2 regions of the Arthrobacter sp. AOP29-A2-19 genome follow, and region 2 is predicted to be linked to the other one. Evidence: predicted binding sites of a transcription regulator. Region 2 holds the regulator's gene; the other holds the start of a gene.
What was found. Region 2 encodes HrcA, which represses chaperone genes, less so after heat shock. Its sites were predicted from a motif close to TTNGCACTCGNNNNNNNCGAGTGCNAA; they were not measured.
Positions count from the first base shown of each region.

Region 1: groES (co-chaperone GroES) is a predicted target of HrcA. The motif match lies at 6,368-6,394, and genes of this name have one in related genera.

Region 1 is NZ_CM176894.1:770,952-782,533, forward strand. It holds gene AC3ZJJ_RS03495 (shikimate 5-dehydrogenase) at 1-663, shown strand, start outside; gene AC3ZJJ_RS03500 (dihydrofolate reductase family protein) at 692-1,333, shown strand; gene AC3ZJJ_RS03505 (class I SAM-dependent methyltransferase) at 1,473-2,720, opposite strand; gene AC3ZJJ_RS03510 (AMP-binding protein) at 2,764-4,353, opposite strand; gene AC3ZJJ_RS03515 (adenosine deaminase) at 4,729-5,748, shown strand; gene AC3ZJJ_RS03520 (hypothetical protein) at 5,806-6,234, shown strand; gene groES (co-chaperone GroES) at 6,534-6,830, shown strand; gene groL (chaperonin GroEL) at 6,891-8,501, shown strand; gene AC3ZJJ_RS03535 (hypothetical protein) at 8,815-9,873, shown strand; gene AC3ZJJ_RS03540 (acyltransferase family protein) at 10,022-11,582, shown strand, end outside.
Region 2 is NZ_CM176894.1:1,347,565-1,357,163, forward strand. It holds gene ybeY (rRNA maturation RNase YbeY) at 1-44, opposite strand, end outside; gene AC3ZJJ_RS06170 (PhoH family protein) at 47-1,132, opposite strand; gene AC3ZJJ_RS06175 (GerMN domain-containing protein) at 1,558-2,376, shown strand; gene AC3ZJJ_RS06180 (16S rRNA (uracil(1498)-N(3))-methyltransferase) at 2,434-3,228, opposite strand; gene dnaJ (molecular chaperone DnaJ) at 3,228-4,349, opposite strand; gene hrcA (heat-inducible transcriptional repressor HrcA) at 4,406-5,419, opposite strand; gene AC3ZJJ_RS06195 (DUF3097 domain-containing protein) at 5,598-6,449, shown strand; gene AC3ZJJ_RS06200 (DUF4870 domain-containing protein) at 6,555-6,989, shown strand; gene hemW (radical SAM family heme chaperone HemW) at 7,072-8,301, opposite strand; gene lepA (translation elongation factor 4) at 8,306-9,599, opposite strand, start outside.

The DNA.
Region 1 (11,582 bases), 580 kb from region 2:
GCGGGAGTGCGCGGCCTGGGCATCCGCGGGTGCGCCGTCTCCATGCCGTACAAGGAGCGGGTGATCGAGCTGGTAGATGAGATGGCGCCGTCGGCCGCCGCGATCGACTCCGTCAACACCATCGTGAACGACGACGGCATCCTCACGGCCCACAACACCGACTACGCCGCCGTCGCGGCCCTGCTCGCGAGCAAGGGCGTCGACCCGGCCTCGAGCGTCGCCCTGCGCGGCGCCGGCGGCATGGCCAAGGCGACCGCGGCCGCCTTGCGCGACGCCGGGTTCACGCGCGTCACGGTCATCGCCCGCAACGAGGACGCGGGGCGGGCGCTCGCCGGACTCTACGGCTTCGGCTGGGCGCCACGGCACGACGGCGCCGCCGACGTCCTGATCAACGTCACTCCGATCGGCATGGCAGGTGGCGCCGAGGAGATGCAGCTGTCCTTCACCGAGGAGCAGGTGGAGGCTGCGCACACCGTGTTCGACGTCGTCGCCGTCCCCGCTGAGACGCCCCTGATCCAGGCCGCGCGCCTGCTGGGCAAGCGGGTCATCACGGGCGCCGAGGTCATGACGCTGCAGGCGCTCGAGCAGTTTGTCCTGTACACGGGCATCACGCCCACGGCCGAGCAGGTCGCCGCGGCGGAGGAGTTCATGCGCGCCGGATAGGCCGGCGGCCGACGATAAGGAGCAGACCATGAGGTTGACGCTGACCCAGTTCGTGACGCTTGATGGTGTGTCCCAGGGACCGGGCTCCCCGGACGAGGACACCAGCGGCGGGTTCACCCGGGGCGGCTGGTTCGTGCCGTTCCTCGACGAGCGCTTCATCCAGCTCGCCGCGGGGTGGCTCGCCGAGGCCGACGGGCTGCTCTTCGGGCGCCGCACCTACGAGAACTTCGCCCGCGACTGGCCGGCGATGGACGATCCGGACGACCCGTTCGCCGCCAAGATGAACGGCCTGCCCAAATACGTCGCCTCCCACAGCCTCGAGTCGGCGGGCTGGGATCCGTCCACGCTCCTGAACGGCGACGTCGCGGCCCAGGTGGCGGAGCTCAAGGGGCGCCACGGCCGCGAGCTGCAGATCCACGGCAGCGCGACGCTGGCGCAGTCGCTGCTCGCCGCCGGGTTGATCGACCTGGTGCGTCTGGTGGTGGCCCCGGTGGTCGTGGGAACGGGCCGGCGCCTGTTCCCCGAGGGCGGCGCCACGGCGGGATTCTGGCTTGTCGGCACGGAGAACACGCCCGGCGGACTCGCCGTCCACACCTACGAGGCCGCCGGCCAGCCATCGTTCGGCACCTACGACGGCCCCCACGCCGCGGGCAACGACTCCGGGTCGTAGGGCCGCCGTCGTTTCGACGACGGCACCTGTCCCCGCCCCCCGTTTCGACGAGGGCAGATGCCCCCATAGGGCCCAAAACGAGCATCTGCCCTCGTCGAAACGGGGGGGAGGGGGGCAGCGGGAGGGCGCCGCGCGTCGACTACGCGGGGGCGACCTCGATCGCCACACGGGCGTCGCCGATGCGGGTCAGCACCAGGGTCGCCTTCTTCTTGGCGGACTTGCCGGACCCCGCCAGCAGGACCTTCCGCAGCTCCTCCGGCGTGACGTCCAGGCCGCGCTTCTTGATGTCCAGCACTCCGATCTTTTCCGCCTTGGCCCACGCGCGCAGCGCCTTGACGTTGTAGGGGCGCACGTTCAGCACCCGGTAGGCGCGCGCGAACGGGGTCTCCACCAGCGACGGGGCGCAGAAATACGCGATGTGCGGGTCCACCAGATGGCCCCCCACATGGTCCAGCGCCTCGGCGACCAGGCCGGCGCGGATGACGGCCCCGTCCGGCTCGTAGAGGTACCCGTCCACGTCCCCCACCGGAACCTCGCCCCGGACGGACGCGCCGGCGTCGTAGTCCTCGGCGCTGGTCAGCTCGTCGGCCGCGCCGTCCGCGCCGACCACCAGCGCTGCGCGGCGCACGCCCGGCCGGGCCAGCGGGCCGAACCAGAGCGCCGCCTCGGTCACGTCGCCGCCGACGGACACCCACTGAGCCTCGCACGCCGCGGGCAGGGACTCGTGCGGGATGCCGGGCCCCAGCTTCACGCCGACAGCGAGCCCGCGCCCCGCGAGCGACTCGACGAAGGACAGCGGCGGGCTGAACGCCTCGGGGTCGAAGATCCGCGACGTGCCCGAGGACGACGTCGTGCGGCGCGCCGGATCCAGCCAGACGCCGTCGAACCCGTCCAGGTCGAACTCCGTGGCGTCAGCGTTCACCACGCGCGCGTTGCGCCACGGCATAAGGTTCACCATCGCCGCCGCCGCGGTGGTCTCGTCCAGTTCGACGGCGGTCACGTCCAGCTCCAGCGCGGCCATCGCCATCGCGTCCGAGCCGAGGCCGCATCCCAGGTCCGCGACCTTCGAGACCCCGGCCCGGACGAACCGGCGGGCGTGCATGGCCGCGACGTTCAGCCGTGTGGCCTGCTCCAGCCCCGCGCGCGTGAAGAGCATGTGTGCGGCGAACGGCCCCAGCTTCTCGGCGCCGCGGGCGCGCAGCCGGGCCTGGTGGACGACGGCGGTGACCAGCTCCGCGGGGTGGCCCTCCTTGCGCAGCCGCAGGTTCAGCTCCAGGGCCGCGCGGTCCGTGGCGGCGGCGTCGGGGGCAAGGGAGTTCAGGAGGCCGAAGCCCTCGGGGGACAGGACGGGCGCGAGGTTTTCCACGGCGGCGGCGGGGGAGGGCATGCATCAACCCTAATGCGCACGCACCCGCCGCGTTCGGCCGCGGCTACCCGCGCTCCGCGTCCCGGAGCACAAAGCGCTGCAGTTTCCCGCTGGGCGTCTTGGGCAGCGAGTCCACGAAGCGCACGCGCCGCGGGTAGGTGTGCGCGGCATGGCGCTCCTTGACCAGCTGCTGCAGCTCCCGCTCCAGGTCCTCGGACGCGTCGGCCGGATCGCGGAGCACCACGTGCGCCACCACCACCTCCCCGCGGAGTTCGTCGGGCACCCCGATGACGGCGCTCTCCAGGACCTTCGGGTGCTCGGCCAGCACCGACTCGATCTCGAAGGGGCCGATCCGGTAGCCCGCCATGATGATGACGTCGTCGTCCCGCGAGGAGAAGTAGGTGTAGCCGTCCTCGTCGCGGTGCCCGGTGTCGCCCGTGAAGTACCAGCGGCCGTCCGCGCTGAAGCGCTCCGCGGTCCGCTCCGGCTCGTTCGTGTAGCCCTGGAACCAGAACAACGGGCTCGCCGGGACGTCCAGCACCACGCGCCCGGTCACGCCCGGCGCGGCGGGAACGTCCTCCGCCATCTCGAGGACGGCGCTGGTGTAGCCCGGCATGGCGAAGCCCATCGAGCCGGGGCGGACCTCGCGGGAGGCCGACTCGTGCCAGCAGTTCACGATGCACATGCCCATCTCCGTCTGCCCGTAGTGGTCGCGGACCGCGGCGCCGAGGTACCTGGACGACCAGGAGATGGTCTCCGCGTCCAGCGGCTCGCCCGCGCTCGACGCCCGCCGCAGCGCGAGATCGCCGACGCCCTCGGGGCGCGCGGCGCGCATGGAGCGGATGATGGTGGGGGCGCCCGCGAAGTTGGTGACGCCGAATTCCTTGAGGATTCTCCAGCAAAGCTCGGCGTCGAAGCCGCTGCGCAGCAGGAGGTTCCGGCGGCCGGTGTAGAGCGGGCCCAGGATGCCGTAGTAGAGCCCGTAGGCCCATCCCGGATCGGCGACGTTCCAGAAGACGTCGTCCTCGCGGACGTCCAGCCCGTAGTGCATGTAGGCGGCCAGCGCCTCCAGGGCCCTGACCGGGACCGGGACGCCCTTGGGCGTGCCGGTGGTGCCGGACGTGAAGATCTCCACCAGCGGGTCGTCCAGGGAGCGCTCGGCGGCCGGGAACCCGGGATGCTGGTCGTCGATGAGGACGTTCAGGTCCAGCGACTCCGGGCTTCCCACGGGGCCGGCCACCACGATGGTCAGGCCGAGCGAGGCCTCCAGGCCCTCCAGCTTGTGTTCCCACGCGGCGTCGGCGACGACGAACCGGGTGCCGCTGCGCTGGAGCCGCACCTCGATGGCCGGCGTGCCGAAGGCGGTGAACAGCGGCACGTGGACGGCGCCCAGGCGCCACAGGCCCACGAGCGTAGCGACCAGGTCCGCGCCCTTGCCCATCAGTGTGGCCACCCGGTCCCCGGGCCCGACGCCGAGCGCGGCGAAGGCGGCCGCGGCCCGCTCCGACCGGTCCTTGAGCCAGCCGTAGGTGAGGTCGGTCCGCGAGAGGTCCGCGCCGACGACGGTGAACGCCACCGCGTCGGCGGGGTGCCGGTCGCAGAGCAGCTCGGCGGGCTTGAGGCTGGTCCGCGGCATCGGGACTGGTTCTGGCATTGGTTGCACCCCGCTCGGAACGGCGCTGTTCCGGTAGATCCACACCGGGCCGTACGGTCCGGAGGCTGTCACCCCCATGCTAACCACACGGTTTGCGGAGCCGGGAGCCCGGCGGCGCGCCGGCGTGCGGGGGAGCCGCGGCCGACGACGACGCACGACGACGACGGCGGTGCGCGGCAACTGCGGTGCGCGGCAACTGCGGCGCCCGACAACGGACGGCGCCCGATAACGGACGGCGCCCGATATCGGCGGCGCCCGGTCGCGGGCACCGGCGCGCTCCCGTAGGCTGGTGGGCTCCCCGGCGCGGCCGCGCGGGGGAAGCGGAACACCGAACGACCACACGCCGCAAGGCGAACCAGCCGAGAAGGAACCCCGATGTCCCCAACCCAGTCCGCACGCCTGGCCGCCCTGCCCAAGGCCGAGCTGCACCTGCACATCGAGGGCACCCTGGAGCCGGAGATGGCGTTCCGGATGGCCGCGCGGAACGGCGTCGTGCTGCCCTACGCGGACGGTGAGGAACTGCGCGCCCGCTACCGCTTCACCGATCTGTTGTCCTTCCTGGACGTCTACTACGAATGCATGGCCGCGCTGCGCACCGAGGAGGACTTCGCCGAGCTGTGCCAGGCCTACCTGCGCCGCGCCGTCGAACAGGGCGTGCGCCACGTGGAGATGTTCTTCGATCCGCAGGCCCACACCTCCCGCGGCGTGCCCGTGGACACGGTGATCGACGGCCTGCTCGCCGGCTTCCGCAGCGTGGCGGCGGAGGCAGACCTGACCGGCGGCCTGATCCTGTGCTTCGTGCGCGACCGCCCCGTGGAGGAGGCGGCCGAGACCCTGGAGTCGGTGCGGCACCGCGCCAGCGACCTGATCGGCGTCGGCCTGGACTCCGCGGAGGTGGGCTTCCCGCCGTCGCTCTTCGAGGGCATCTTCGCCGAGGCGCGCGCGATGGGGCTCCACCTGGTCGCGCATGCCGGGGAGGAGGGCCCGGTGGATTACATCGAACAGGCCCTGGACCTGCTGCGCGTGGAGCGCATCGACCACGGGGTCCGCTGCATGGAGAGCCCGCGTATGGTGGAGCGGCTGCGCACCGAACGGATCCCGCTCACCGTGTGTCCGTTGTCCAACCTCCGCCTCGGCGTGGTGTCCGACCTCGCCCGGCATCCGCTGCCGGCGATGCTCCGCGAGGACCTGCAGGTCACGCTCAACTCGGACGACCCCGCCTACTTCGGCGGCTACATCGCGGACAACTTCGAGGCGGTCGCCGACGCCCTGGGCCTGGGGGAGGAGCAGCTGGAGCTGCTGGCGCGCAACTCCGTCACCGGTTCGTTCGCCGCGCCGGAACGGAAGGCGCAGCTGGTGGCGGAGATCGACGCCTGGGCACTGGCCGCACGCTAGCGAAATCCCGCGGCACGCGCGCCCGCCGCGGCGGGACGCCCGGGGTACCGTGGAGCCGTGGTGGACAACGAGGAGCAGGAGACGCTGGAGGCCGGAACCGACGGAGGTGTCCTGTCCCGTTTCCCCGAGGCGGTCTACGCGGCCAGCGGGGAGGACGACGCCGGCGCCCCGCCACTGCGCGGCGCGGGCGTCGCGTTCCGTGTCCTGCTCTATGGCGGCATGGTGGTCGGCGTGTTCGCCGCGCTGGCCCTGATCGCGTCCGTCGTTCTGCAGGGGCTGCTCGCCGGCAGCTACATCCAGGCCGGCGGCGACTACTTCGGTGCCGGGACCGAGGGCCAGGTGGCCCGGGAACTGTTGGGCGTTCCGCTGGGCGGCTTCGTTGCCGCCGTCGTGCTTTCGCTCGCGGCCATCACCGTGGGCGCGCTCGGCGTGTTCCGCGCAAGGAGCCGCGCGGACGCCGCGAGGGAGCCGGGCGAACGCGCCTGACCCACCTCGGGCGCCGGGTCTGGGCGCCGGACCGCGCGCCGGGCTTCCGCAGGCCGCCGTCGCGCCGTACCTCCGCAGGCCGCCGCCGCGCCGACGGTCGGGCGTCCCCGTGCGACGCGCCGCGACCCGCCGTTTGGCACTCGCCTTGACCGAGTGCCAGCCACCTCATAGAGTCTTCATTAGCACTCGGCCCCGTCGGGTGCTAAAGCCTGAGGTACTTGCCAGCTGGCACCGCGACGACGGTTGGTGCATCCCAACGGCCCTTCAACCATTGGCACTCACGCAAAGGAGAGATCCGCATGTCGGTCTCCATCAAGCCTCTCGAGGATCGCATTGTTGTTCAGCCGCTCGAGGCCGAGCAGACCACGGCTTCCGGCCTGGTCATCCCCGACACCGCAAAGGAAAAGCCCCAGGAGGGCAAGGTTGTGGCAGTCGGACCCGGCCGCGTTGACGACAACGGAAACCGCGTTCCCGTCGATGTCGCCGAGGGCGACGTTGTCATCTACTCGAAGTACGGCGGCACCGAGGTCAAGTTCGGCGGCCAGGAGTACCTGGTGCTCTCGGCCCGCGACGTGCTGGCCATCGTCGTCAAGTAGTTTTCCCGTGTGAAGCCCCGGCCCCGGCCGGGGCTTTACGCAATCCCAAGGAGCAGCAGCATGGCTAAACAGCTTATTTTCAACGACGACGCACGCAAGGCGCTCGAGGCCGGCATCGACAAGCTCGCCAACACCGTCAAGGTGACCCTGGGCCCCCGCGGCCGCAACGTGGTTCTGGACAAGAAGTGGGGCGCGCCGACCATCACGAACGACGGCGTGACGATCGCCCGCGAGATCGAGCTCGACGACCCGTACGAGAACCTTGGCGCACAGCTCGCCAAGGAGGTCGCGACCAAGACCAACGACGTTGCCGGCGACGGAACCACCACCGCCACCGTGCTCGCGCAGGCCCTGGTCAAGGAAGGCCTGCGCAACGTCGCGGCCGGCGCTGCGCCGGGCGAGATCAAGCGCGGCATCGAGACCGCCGTCGAGGCCGTTGTCACGCGCCTCGCCGAAATCGCACGCCCGGTCGAGGGCCAGGACGTCGCGAACGTCGCCGCCATCTCCGCGCAGAGCGACGAGATCGGCGACCTGCTCGCCGAGGCGTTCGGCAAGGTCGGCGCCGAGGGCGTCATCACCATCGAGGAATCGAACACCACGTCCACCGAGCTGGTCCTCACCGAGGGCATGCAGTTCGACAAGGGCTTCCTGTCCCCGCACTTCGTCACCGACCCGGAGCGCCAGGAGGCCGTCCTCGAGGACGCGCTGATCCTGGTCAACTCGGGCAAGATCTCCACCGTGGCCGAGTTCCTGCCGCTGCTGGAGAAGGCGTTGCAGGCCGGCAAGCCGCTGTTCGTCATCGCCGAGGACATCGAGGGCGAGGCCCTGTCCACCCTGGTCGTCAACAAGCTGCGCGGCACGCTCAGCGTCGTTGCCGTCAAGGCACCGGGCTTCGGCGACCGCCGCAAGGCCATGATGCAGGACATCGCGATCCTCACCGGCGCGCAGGTCGTTTCCCCGGACCTGGGCCTGAAGCTGGACCAGGTCGGCCTGGAGGTCCTCGGCTCCGCCCGCCGGATCACCATCACCAAGGACCTGACCACCATCGTCGACGGCGCCGGCACCCACGAGGACGTCGCGGACCGCGTCGCCCAGCTGAAGGCCGAGCTTTCCCGCACGGACTCCGACTGGGACAAGGAGAAGCTGCAGGAGCGCCTCGCGAAGCTCTCCGGCGGCATCGGCGTCATCAAGGTCGGCGCCGCGACGGAGGTTGAGCTCAAGGAGCGCAAGCACCGTATCGAGGACGCCGTCTCCGCGACGCGTGCCGCGATGGAAGAGGGCATCGTCGCCGGTGGCGGCTCCGCCCTCGTCGACGCGCTCTCCGTGCTCGACACCGATCCCGCCGTCGTGGCGCTCGAGGGCGACGCGGCCGCGGCCGTCGGCATCGTCCGCCGTGCCCTGGTCCAGCCGCTGCGCTGGATCGCCCAGAACGCCGGACACGACGGCTACGTGGTGGCCTCCAAGGTCGCCGAGTCGCCGGTCAACTTCGGCTTCAACGCCAAGACGGGCGTCTACGAGGACCTGCTCGCCGCGGGCATCATCGACCCGGTCAAGGTGACGCGCTCCGCGCTGCGCAACGCCGCGTCGATCGCCGCCCTGGTGCTCACCACGGAGACCCTGGTCGCCGAGAAGCAGGAAAACGAAGACGAGCACGCAGGCCACAGCCACTAGCCAGCGACAGCTCCAACCGCCTTCCACGGAAGGCACGGCCGCCCAGCGCGGCCGGCCAGGGCGCCGAACTTCCCCCGGGAGGTTCGGCGCCCTTGTTGTGTCCGGGCCTCGTGTCCTTGCCTTGTGTCCCGACCGTCGGCTGACGTGGCGGTCCGCAGAAAAATCCCCCCAGGGGTTTACCCGGCGGGCGTCGGCGTCCTAACCTGCACGCAGGGACACCGCAGGGGGCGGTGTGGGGTGCGCAGGGGGCTGCGCGCTTCGGAATTTCTTGGGGGTTCTTATGGGTGCGTCACTTGCTGTCCGTTCTTTCCGCATGGTCGTCGCGCTGGGCGTGACACTGGCGATGCTTGTCTTCTGGCTGTTCTCCATGTCGTCCGCCGCCCAGCCGGACGAGGGGAAGGCGGCCCAACCGCCCGGCGCCGCGTCCGCGCTGTCCCCGCCGCCGGGGTCGGAAGCGGCCGACGCCGGGGCCGGCGATGGCGTTTCGTCCGGAGACGCCACGGTGGGGGATGCCGAGTCCGAAGGGATGCCGTTGCCGGAGGCAACGGTGCCGGATGCCGCCGGGACGACCGGCGAGGCGGCTCCGGGGACGGAGGCCGCACAGCCGACGGCGGATGCGGGCGTCGGCACCGAAGCGCCGAAGCCGGCTCCCTCCGAATCCTCCACGGCCGACGGCGGAAAGACGGACGACCGCGGCGGTAACAAGGGCGACGACGCCAAGGACGACGTCTGCGAGGACGATTCGCGGGTCCAGGCCGAGCGCAAGGGTGGCCACCGCGGCGACGATTGCGACGACGACGACGGTGGCAAGGACGAGGTTTGCGAGGACGATTCGCGGGTCCAGGCCGAGCGCAAGGGTGGCCACCGCGGCGACGATTGCGGCGACGGCGACGGCGGCGGCAAGGACGAGGTCTGCGAGGACGATTCGCGGGTCCAGGCCGAGCGCAAGGGTGGCCACCGCGGCGACGATTGCGACGACGACAACGGTGGCAAGGACGAGGTCTGCGAGGACGACTCGAAGGTCCAGGCCGAGCGCAAGGGCGGCGGACACCACGGCGACGACGACGACTGCGACGACTACTCGCACGAGCCGAGCGAAGAGCCCTCGCCCGAGCCCACGGAGACCAGCGCCCCGCCGACCGAGACCAGCGCAACTCCGACGCCCATCGAGAACAGCGCGACGCCGTCGGCGGCCGTTGTGCCCTCGCCCCGGGCGGGAACTCCGACGCCGGTCCGGGTGGTTCCGGCCGCGACGCTCGCGGAGACCGGCGTCGGCTCGGCGGGCCTGACCGTCGCCGCCGTCGTCCTGGTGGGCGCGGGCGGCGTCATGATGGCGTCCTCCGCCGCCCGCAAGACCAGGCGTCAGCACTAGCGGACGGGCCCGCGGGGCGTTTGCCCCGCGGGCCCTCCGACCGGTGAGATAACTGTTTGGTAACGGCGGCTGGTAGAATTGACGGTTCCGGCGGGCAGTGGTTGCCTCCGGGCATCCGGACCAGCTAGCCGAAGGGACACCGTCCGCAATGGCCCATGGCCCAAACGCCACCACGATCCCGGCCGCAGCGCGTGCCGCGGAGAAGCCCGCGTACCGCCCCGAGGTCCAGGGCCTGCGCGCCTTCGCCGTACTCATGGTGGTCGTTTACCACGTGTGGCTTGGCCGGGTTTCCGGCGGCGTCGACGTGTTCCTGCTGATCTCCGCGTTCCTGCTCACGGCGTCGTTCACGTACAAGGTGGAGGCCGGCCGGCCGCTCAAGTTGGTCTCCTACTGGCTGCACCGCTTCAAGGGTCTGCTCCCAGCCGCCGTCGTGGTCCTCCTCGGGATCCTCGTGGCCACCGCATCGCTCCTGCCGCGCACCCGCTGGCACGAGGTCTTCACCCAGACCTGGTCGAGCCTCTTCTACGTGCAGAACTGGACGCTTGCCAGCGAATCGGTCGACTACTACGCGGCGAACCACGCCACGGCCAGCCCCCTTCAGCACTTCTGGTCCCTATCCATCCAGGGCCAGGTCTTCATCCTGTGGCCGTTGGTCTTCGCGGCCTGCGCCCTCGCGTGGCGCGCCCTCCGCGGCCGCTTCCCGCGCCTGCGCTACCGGGCCGTGGTTGCCGCCGCCTTCGGGCTGGTCTTCGCGGCCTCGCTCGCGTATTCGGTCCACGCCACCGCGACCAACCAGGCGTTCGCCTACTTCGACACCCGGGCGCGACTGTGGGAGTTCGCGCTCGGCTCCCTGCTGGCGCTCGGCCTCCCGTACGCCGGCCGACTGCCCGTGGGCTTCCGCGTTGTCCTGGGCTGGGCCGGTCTGGCGGCCATGCTGGCATGCGGCCTGGTCCTGCAGGTGCAGGGCCAGTTCCCCGGGTACGCCGCGCTGTGGCCGACGCTTGCGGCCGCGGCGATCATCGCGTCCGGCACTACCGGCAACACCGGCGATACCGGTCGCGCCGGCGAGATCCGGCCCGCCCGGGGCGTCGACCGGCTCCTCGCCGCCCGGCCGCTGGTGGCGCTCGGCGGAATCTCCTACGCCCTGTACCTCTGGCACTGGCCCATCCTGGTGATCTACCTGGCCGTCCGGCAGAAGGCGGAGCCGGGCATCCTCGGCGGCGCCGCCGTCATCGCCCTGTCGCTGGCACTGGCCTGGGCCACCACCCGCGCCATCGAAACCCCGTTCCACGCCTGGCACTGGCCCACCCAGCGCCGCCGCCGGCTGAGCCTGGTGCTGGCCGTGCTGGTCGCCGTCGTGGCCATGCCGCTGAGCGGCTGGCAGGCGCGGGTCGCCGCGATCGAGACGTCCGCCCAGCAGCAGGACGCCACGGACAACCCCGGCGCCCGCGCGCTCGAGCCCGGCTTCGAGTACGACGGCGACCCGGCCGCCGTCGTGCGTCCGCTCGCCAGCGGCGCGGCGGACGAATGGGCCAACTACGGCGGCGACTGCGCCGGCGGCTACGAACTCGTCGACCCGCGCATGGAGTACTGCCAGCTGGGCGGGGACCCCGCCACCGCCGAGAAGACCATCGTGGTCCTGGGCGACTCGCATGCCCAGCATTGGACGGCGGCCCTCGCCGGCGCCGCCGAGCGCAACGGCTGGGCCT
Region 2 (9,599 bases):
AGGTCCGCCTCCAAGGCCGACTCGTTGTTGACCTCCACGGACACGGCTAGCCCTCCCCGTCTGCGGGCGCGGCCGCGGACGGCCGTCCCGGACGGCGGTTGGTGCGGCGTGTGCGCCAGTCGATGGGCGGTGCGGACTCGCGTTCCGTCCAGGTCTCGTAGGCCGTCACGATGTCGGAGACGAGCCGGTGGCGCACCACGTCGCTGGCGTCCAGCGTGCGGAAGGCGATGTCCTCCACGTCGTCGAGAATCTCGCTGACCACCTTGAGGCCGGACTTCGTGCCGCCGGGCAGGTCGATTTGGGTGATGTCCCCGGTGACCACGATCTTGGAGCCGAAGCCAAGGCGGGTCAGGAACATCTTCATCTGCTCCGGCGTTGTGTTCTGCGCCTCGTCGAGGATGATGAAGGCGTCGTTCAGGGTGCGGCCGCGCATGTACGCCAAAGGTGCCACCTCGATGGTCCCCGCGGCGATGAGCCGCGGAATGGACTCCGGGTCCACCATGTCGTGCAGCGCGTCGTAAAGGGGGCGCAGGTAGGGATCGATCTTGTCCGTCAGGGTTCCCGGCAGGAAGCCGAGCTTCTCTCCGGCCTCCACCGCCGGGCGGGTCAGGATGATGCGGCTGACTTCCTTGGCCTGGAGGGCCTGCACGGCCTTGGCCATGGCGAGAAACGTCTTGCCGGTGCCCGCAGGGCCGATGCCGAAGATGACCGTGTTGTCGTCGATGGCGTCCACGTACGACTTCTGGTTCACGGTCTTGGGGCGGATGCTGCGGCCGCGCCCCGAAAGGATGTTGAGGCCGAACACACCGCTGGCGCTTCCAGGGACGGACGAGGGCGCCTCCACCATGCGAACGAGTTGTTCGACCAGGTGGGCCGAAATCCGCGTGCCGCCGGCCGCGAGCCCGCGCGCCTCGGTGACGACGCGCATCGCCTTCGCGGCGTCCACGGCGTCGCCAGCGATCGTCAATTCGTTGCCGCGCACGTGGAGCTTCGCCAGCGGGTAGACGCCTTGCACGATCCGCAGCACCTCGTCGTGCGCTCCTAGTGTTGCGACCATCTGATCCGTGGTGTCGAAGCGCACCACGTCGGCCGCACCGGAGTCCTGTTGTGGCTTGTCGGCGTCTTGGGTCATGCTGGCGGCGTCGCCTCCCGTTGCTGTGCGCCGGCCTATCCCGACCCGGGGTTCTCCGAGGCGTTTCCGGCGCCCTTCCATCGTACTTGAACACGCTTGTCGAACACGGGCGGCGGCACGGCGGCCCGCCGCGCGGTAGCGCGCCCGCCACTTGTACGCACCGGTAATTAGTGCAACAACGGGACATATCGGTAGTACAACAGTCCGGCGTCAACACCGGAACCCGGTGCTCCCGAGGGGGCCCACTATGCCAAGCTTGGTGTGGGCGGCCATGGCGACCGCGCCCCTCCACCATGAAAAGGACCACGTTGACAAGCCCTCGGCACCGCAGGCGCACCAGCTCCCGCTTGGCTGTTTTGGCGCTTGTGGCGTGCCTCGGCACAGTCTCGGCGTGCGCGGGGGGCACCGGCGCGTCGACCAGCACCATGCCGGACGGAGCCTCCGCCTCGGCTCCCGTGGCCTCGGCGAAGACGGACGCCGCCCCGCTCGAGAAGCTGAGCAGCCACCGCCTCTCCCCCATCTATTGGCTGGGCGAGCGGGACTCCACGGTGTACCTCTACCGCGAGTACCGCCAGGCCGAGGACCAGGGCGATCCCATCACAACCAGCATCAAGTACATGCTGGAGCAGACACCCACGGATCCCGACTACTTCAATGTCTGGTCGCCGGCGGCGCGCATCGGTACGTCCATCGACACCGACAACGTCATCACCGTCGACCTCTCCGCCGACGCGTTCTCCCGGCAGTTGGATCGGGGACTGGCGGAGCGAGCCGTCCAGCAACTTGTCTATACGGCGACGGGGGCGGCGGCAAACGCCGGGCTGATCACGGGCACGGCCCCGGCCCGTGTGACCGTCCTGGTGGACGGCCACACGGGATACCAGGCGTTCGGGCACATCCCCCTGGAGGGACCCATCGAGCGTGTGGCCAGCCTGCGCGCCCCCCTCTGGATCATCGAACCCCAGCACGACGGCGCCTACACCGCCGGCCGACTGACCATCCATGGGGTGTCGGCGGCGTTTCCGGGCGGCACTCGCTGGGAGGTTCGGCGCGTGCAGGACGGCGACCCGGCAGAGGTCGTGTCCCAGGGTGCCGTAGCGCTGGGGTCCGGCGACCTCCCCGCCGACGAATACGAGCTCGTGATCGCCATGGAGCCGGGCGAGTACCAGCTTGCCGTGTGGGGTCAGGGCGCCAAGAGCGGAGAACGCCTGAGCGAGGACACCAAGCGCTTGACGGTGGAATAGGGCAATCTTCCGACGGGGGGGTCCTCACGGGAGGCCGCCCGCCGTGGGCGCGGGGCGCTAGGGCCGCCCGTCCAGGAGCCCGGCAAGATGGCGGACCAAAACGAGTGCGGCGGGCCCGGCGGTCGAGGCCCGCAGGACATTCGTTCCGAGCGACGCCGTCGTGGCGCCGGCCGCCACCAGCTTGTCGATCTCGCCGGGGGCGATGCCGCCCTCGGGCCCGACGACCAGGAGGATTTCGGCCGGCTTCGGCCCTTCGGCGAGCCATTCCGCGACGACCCGCGACAGCGGGCTTGCGGCCTCCTCGTGGAGGACCACCATTAGGCGGCGGCCGGGCTCCGGCGCCGTCCCGTCGGCGGCGAGGGCCGCCAGCTGGGCCGTGCCCACGGTCTCCCCGACCGACGGCTCGCGCGAGCGCCTCGACTGCTTGACGGCGGCGCGGACCGTTGCTTCCCACTTCGCGCGACCCTTGGCGGCCTTATCGGCGGACCAGCGCACGACGCAGCGCTCGGCCTGCCACGGGACCACGTGGTCGATGCCGAGCTCGACGGCGGACTCGACGGCCTGCAGGTCGCGGTCCCCCTTGGCCAGCGCCTGGACCAAAACCGTGCGCAGGCCCGGCGGGGGCGCGAGCTCGAGTCCCTCGATCTTGGCCTCCAGGGATCCTTTCGCCGTGGAAGTGACCACGCAGACCGCGCGCCGCCCGTCGCCGTCGACCAGGTCAATGCGCTCGCCTTCCCGCACCCGCTTGACGGACACGGCGTGGTGGCCCTCCGGGCCGTCGAGCGGCACGGTGTCGCCCGGCGCCGCGCCAACGAGCGCCGCCGGGTCGACGCGGAACGCCTGGTTGCTCATCAGCCGCGGTGGCCGAGCTTGTCGAAGAAGCGGGAGAAGACGCCGCCGCGCTCGGAGAGCCGGCCCTCGGCCACTTCCTCGCCGCGCAGCCGGGCCAGCTGTTCAAGCAGGTCCCGCTGCTCGGCGTCGAGCTTCGTGGGCGTCTCGACCTGGAGGTGGACGATCAGGTCTCCGCGGCCGCCGCCACGCAGGCGCGGCACGCCGAGCTGCGCAAGGCGGATGGTGTCCGCGGACTGCGCTCCGGCCTCGACGCGGATGTCCTGGGCGCCGTCGAAAGTGTCGAGGTCCAGGTCGGCGCCGAGGGCCGCGGCCGTCATCGGAACCGTGAGCGTGGCGTGGAGATCGTTGCCCTCGCGCTCGAAGACCGGGTGCCGACGAACGTCGATTTCGACGTAGAGATCTCCGGCCGGGCCCCCGCCGGGGCCGGCCTCGCCCTGTGCGGCGAGGTGAATTCGCGTGCCCGTCGCGACGCCGGCTGGGACCTTGAGTTGCTTGCTCACGCGCTCGCGCACTCGGCCCTGGCCCATGCACTCGTTGCACGGGCTGGGGAGCGTGGTTCCGAACCCGCGGCAGGCACTGCAGGTCTCCACGGTCATCATCTGGCCGAGGAAGGAGCGCACCGGCCGCTGGATCTGCCCGCGGCCGTGGCAAATGGTGCAGGTCTCGGGCGATGTGCCCGGCTGGCAGCACGAGCCCTCGCAGGTCTTGCAGGTGACGGCGGTCTCCATTTCCAGCGGGTAGACGACCCCCTGCACCGCGTCCTTGAGGTCGATGGTGGCGGTGATGAGGGCGTCGCGGCCACGGCTACGCCGGGACGCGGGGCCGGCGGACTGGCCCTGTCCGCCGAAGAACTGTTCGAAGATGTCGTTGAAGCCGAATCCGGCGCCCGGTCCGCCGCCGCCGGCGTTGCCGTTCTCGTTCCCCGTGGCGTCGTAGTTCCGGCGCTTCTCGGGATCGGACAGCACCTCGTAGGCGCGGGTGACGAGCTTGAACTCGTCGGCGGCGCCCTCCGCCGCATTGACGTCCGGGTGCAGCTTGCGCGCCAGTTTGCGGTACGCCTTTTTGATCTCCTCGGTGGTCGCGTCCTGCGCGACGCCGAGCACGTCGTAGTGGTTGCTCACAGTGTTCGCTGTGTCCTTTCCTGCGTTTCGATGCTTGGTGTACCGGGAGGCAGGCGTCAGCCGGCCAAGATCCGGGAAAGATAGCGGGCGACCGCGCGCACGGCGGCCATGCTGCTGGGGTAGTCCATGCGGGTCGGGCCGAGGATGCCTATTTTGGCCGATTGGCCCGGTCCGTAGCCCGTGGCGACCACCGAGGTTTCGACCAGTCCACCGTACGCGTTCTCGCTGCCGATGCGCACCGCGATGCCGCGGGCGTCCATCTCCATCTCCGAGAACAGCCGCAGGAGCACCACCTGTTCCTCCAGCGCCTCGAGGACCGGCGTGATGGTCAACGGGAAGTCCCCCGTGGAGCGGGCGAGGTTGGCGGTTCCGGCCATCACGATCCGGTCGACCACGCTGTTGTCGCCCAGGGTCCCGAGGGCGCCGGCGATGATGCGCGCGGCAATCCGAAGGCGGGCGGGAACGGTGTCCACGGCGGTCGCCGCAAGGGCCGCAAGCTCGGCCAGCTTGCCCGCGGCGGCCGCGCCCATAAAGGCAGCCTTCAGGGTGTGCAGGTCGTCGTCCGAGGTCTCCGGCGGCGTGAGGACCACCCGCTGTTCCACCTTGCCCGACGTGCTGATGAGGACGGTCAGCACCTGCCCGGAGCCCAGACCCACCAGTTCGATGTGGCGCACCGCCGCGTCGCTGTACTGGGGCACCTGGATGACCGCGACCTGGTGGGTCAGCTGGGCCAGGAGCCTGACCGTCCGCTCGAGCACGTCGTCGACGTCGTCCGCTCCGTCGATGAGCGACTGGATGGCGCGCCGCTCGGCGGGCGAAAGTGGGCGCACGTCCTCGATGCGGTCCACGAAGCGGCGGTAGCCCTGTTCCGTGGGGATGCGGCCCGACGACGTGTGGGGGGCCGCGATGAGGCCCTCGTCCTCCAGCGCGGCCATGTCGTTCCGGATGGTTGCCGCCGAGACGCCCAGGTGGTGGCGCTCCACGAGGGCCTTCGATCCCACCGGCTCGCGGGAATGCACATAGTCTTCGACGATGGCCCGGAGGACCTCGAGGCGTCGCGGTTCGGACATCCCGTCCCTCCAATCTTCGTCTCGCTGCAAAATGTCGGAAGACGCCGGTGCTTAGCACTCGACGTGTTCAAGTGCTAAGTCTAATACCTTTCACCGTTGTTAGCATGGTGGCTGCGCGCCGGGTGGCCGGAGCGCACCGTCGCCCGAGGGGGCGCACGACGAAAGGCTGTCTGGTTCCGTGAACAACTACGAATGGGGCGCGCAGGAGATCTCCGCGCCGCGCCGCCGCGAACTTCGGAAGGTCCCCGCGGCGCTGGGCCTCTTGCTTGAGGACGTCCAATCCGAGTGGGTCGGCGAGGTCGTGCGCGTGGAGAAGGCCGGCGGAATGCGCATTGTGGTCCTGGAGGACCGGCGCGGCAAGACGAAGTCCTTCCGCACCGGCTTCGGGTTCCTGCTGGAGGGCGAACCGATCGAACTCGTCGAACCCGTGTCCGGCATGGCTCCCGCCGGCCCGGTCCGAACGGCCTCTGGCTCGGTGCGCGTGGACAACCTCAAGGCGCGTACCGCGCGTGCCAGCCGCATATGGGTGGAGGGCAAACACGACGCCGAGCTCGTCGAGAAGGTCTGGGGCCACGACCTTCGGGTCGAGGGCGTGGTGGTGGAGCCGCTCCACGGCGTCGACGACCTCGCGTCCTTCGTCCGCGATTTCCGCCCCGGGCCGGGCCGCCGTCTGGGCATCCTGGTGGACCACCTGGTCCCCGGGAGCAAGGAGGCGAAGATCGCCGCGGAGGCCATGGCCGTGCCCGGCGCGCGCGGCAACGTCCTCGTCGTCGGGCACCCCTATGTGGACGTATGGCAGGCCATCCGGCCGTCCGTGCTGGGCATCCGGGCCTGGCCCGTCGTCCCGCGCGGCACAGACTGGAAAACGGGCATCCTTCGTGGGCTCGGATGGCCCCACTCGACGCCGGCAGACGTCGCGCTCGGGTGGAAGCGGCTGCTGGGCAGCGTCTCGAGCTACGCCGACTTGGAGCCGAGCCTGTTGGGCCGCGTCGAGGAGGTCATCGACTTCCTGACGGCCGACGGCGGGTAGGTCGCGGCCGCCGCACTCCGGTGCCCCCGGAAGATCGGGGGCGGATGCGCGGGCCGCGTGCGCCGCCGGCGTGCTTCTCGGATAAACTGACGGCAATTGGCATCCATGAATGGAGACGCGGGCGTGACCCACGGGTTCGACGAAAAGGCACGGAACGGTTCCGGGGACCAGAGGCACTACGAGGCCTCCTCCCCCGCTCCGCTGCCGCTGAGTCCCTCAGAGGACCGGCAATGGGCAACGATCGCCCACTTCGGAGCGATCCTGGGCTTCGTGCCGTCCGCGGTGATCTACTTCGTCTACCGGGGTCGCGGTCCGTTCACCGCGCAGGAGTCCAAAGAGGCGCTGAACTTCACCGCGCCACTGACCGTGTTGGCGATGTTGGCCAACATCCTGACCCTGATTCCCGTGGTGGGCGGCTTCTTCGCCGTCGTCGCGGTCGCCATCTGGGTCTACCTGACGGTCAGCGGCGTCGTCGCCGGCATCGAGGTCAATCGCGGCCGGCCCTACCGGTACCCGCTCAACCTGCGCTTGCTCCACTAGGCGGCGGGCCCCACACCGACCCCGGGTTTCGCCGCGGTGCCGATCGGCGCCGCGTGTCCGTGACCCTCGGGCCGCGCCCGGATCAGAAGTCCAGCAGCCGCCGCACGATCGCGTCCGCCAGGAGCCGTCCGTTGAGCGTGGGCACAATGGTTCCGTGCAGCGCGGCCGCGCCATCTACCAGTCCGTCGGCGATCAGGCCGGCGACGGCGGAGCGCCCCTCGGGCCGCAACAGGGCAATGGGCATGCCGTCGGAGATCCGCGTCAGGAGCATCGCGCGCTCGAGGTACCGTGCTTCGTCGTCCGGCGTCTCCCTCCCCGCCGCCGGGGAGACCCCCGCGTCGATTCGCTGCTGGTACGCGGACGGGTGCTTGACGTTCCACCAGCGCAGGCCGCCCACGTGCGAATGCGCGCCGGGCCCGGCGCCCCACCAGTCCGCGCCGGTCCAGTACGCGATGTTGTGCCGGCAACGCGTGGCGCCCGAGCGGCTCCAGTTGCTGACCTCGTACCATTCGAACCCCGCGGCCGACAGCATCGAGTCCGCCAGCAAGTACTTGTCGGCGTGGTCGTCGTCGTCGATGTTGGGCACTCCGCCGCGCCGGATCTGTGCGGCCAGGCGTGTGCCGTCCTCGATGATCAGCGCGTAGGCCGAAATGTGGTCCGGCGCGTAGGACAGCGCCGTTTCCAGGCTGGTCCGCCAGTCCTCCAGGCTTTCGCCGGGGGTTCCGTAGATCAGGTCCACGCTGACCGCCAGTCCGGCCTCGCGGGCCCACTGGACGGCGAGGCCCACGCGCTCGGGGCGGTGCGTCCGGTCCAGCGTCTTCAGGACGTGCGGCACCGCCGACTGCATGCCGAACGAGACGCGCGTGAAGCCCGCCGCCGCCAGCACGCGGAGTGACTCGGGCGTCACCGAGTCCGGATTGGCTTCCGTGGTGACCTCGGCGCCCGGCGCGAGCCCCCACAGGTCGTCGATGCGCCGCAGGACCGAAGCGAGGTCCTCGGCCGGTAGGAGCGTCGGCGTGCCTCCGCCGAAGAAGACGGTCTCGACCGGCCGCGGCGGTAGACCGGAGGACTCGATGACGCCCGCCCCGAACTCGAGCTCGGCGGCGACGGCCTGGGCGTAGGTGTCCTGCGTGGCGCCGGACCCCAGTTCGTGCGCCGTGTACGTGTTGAAGTCGCAGTACCCGCACCGCACGGCGCAGAACGGAATGTGGACATACACGCAGAAGGGGCGGGTCCCCGCGCCTTCGCGGGTGGAGCTCGGAAGCAGGCCATCGGCCGGGGCCGGATCGCCCAGCGGCAAGGCTGAGGGCATGGGGCTACTTCTTGCCCTTGTCCTTGGAGTCGTCGGAGGACAGCGCGGCGATGAACGCCTCTTGCGGCACCTCGACGCGGCCGACCATCTTCATCCGCTTCTTGCCTTCCTTCTGCTTTTCCAGAAGCTTGCGCTTGCGGGAGATGTCCCCGCCGTAGCACTTTGCGAGCACGTCCTTGCGGATCGCGCGGATGCTCTCGCGGGCGATGATGCGCGAGCCGATGGCCGCCTGGATCGGGACCTCGAACTGCTGCCGCGGAATGAGCTCGCGCAGCTTCGACGTCATCATCGTGCCGTAGGAGTAGGCCTTATCCTTGTGCGTGATCGCGCTGAAGGCGTCGACCTGTTCGCCCTGAAGCAGGATGTCGACCTTGACCAGGTCGGCGACCTGTTCGCCGTCCGCCTTCCAGTCCAGCGACGCATAGCCGCGGGTCTTGGACTTGAGGATGTCGAAGAAGTCGAAAACGATCTCGGCGAGGGGCAGCCAGTAGCGCAGTTCAACGCGCTCCTCCGAGAGGTAGTCCATCCCGCGCATCTGGCCGCGCCGCGACTGGCACAGCTCCATGATGGCGCCGACGAACTCGTTGGGCGCCAGGATGGTCGCCGCGACCATGGGCTCGTGGACCTCGAGGATCTTGCCCGTGGGGAACTCGCTGGGGTTCGTGACCGTGACCATGTTCCTGTCGTCGGTCATGACCTCGTAGACCACGTTGGGCGCGGTGGAGATGAGGTCCAGGTTGAACTCGCGCTCCAGACGCTCGCGCACGATCTCGAGGTGCAGCAGGCCGAGGAAGCCGACGCGGAAGCCGAAGCCCAGCGCAACGGAGGTTTCCGGCACGTACGTCAATGCGGCGTCGTTCAATTGCAGCTTGTCCAGCGCGTCGCGCAGGATCGGGTAGTCGGAGCCGTCGATCGGGTAGAGGCCGGAGAACACCATGGGCTTGGGGTCCTCGTAGCCGCCCAGCGACGTGGCGGCCGGCTTGGCGAGGTTCGTAACGGTGTCGCCGACCTTGGACAGGCGCACGTCCTTCACGCCCGTGATGAGGTAGCCCACCTCGCCCACGCCCAGGCCCGGGCTCGGGGTGGGCTCGGGGGAACTCACACCGATCTCGAGCAGTTCGTGGCTCGCGCGGGTGGACATCATCTGGATGCGCTCACGGGGGCTCAGGTGCCCGTCGACCACCCGAACGTAGGTGACGACTCCGCGGTAGGTGTCGTAGACGGAATCGAAGATCATGGCCCGCGCCGGCGCGTTGGGATCGCCCACGGGGGCGGGCAGATCGCGCACGATCTTGTCC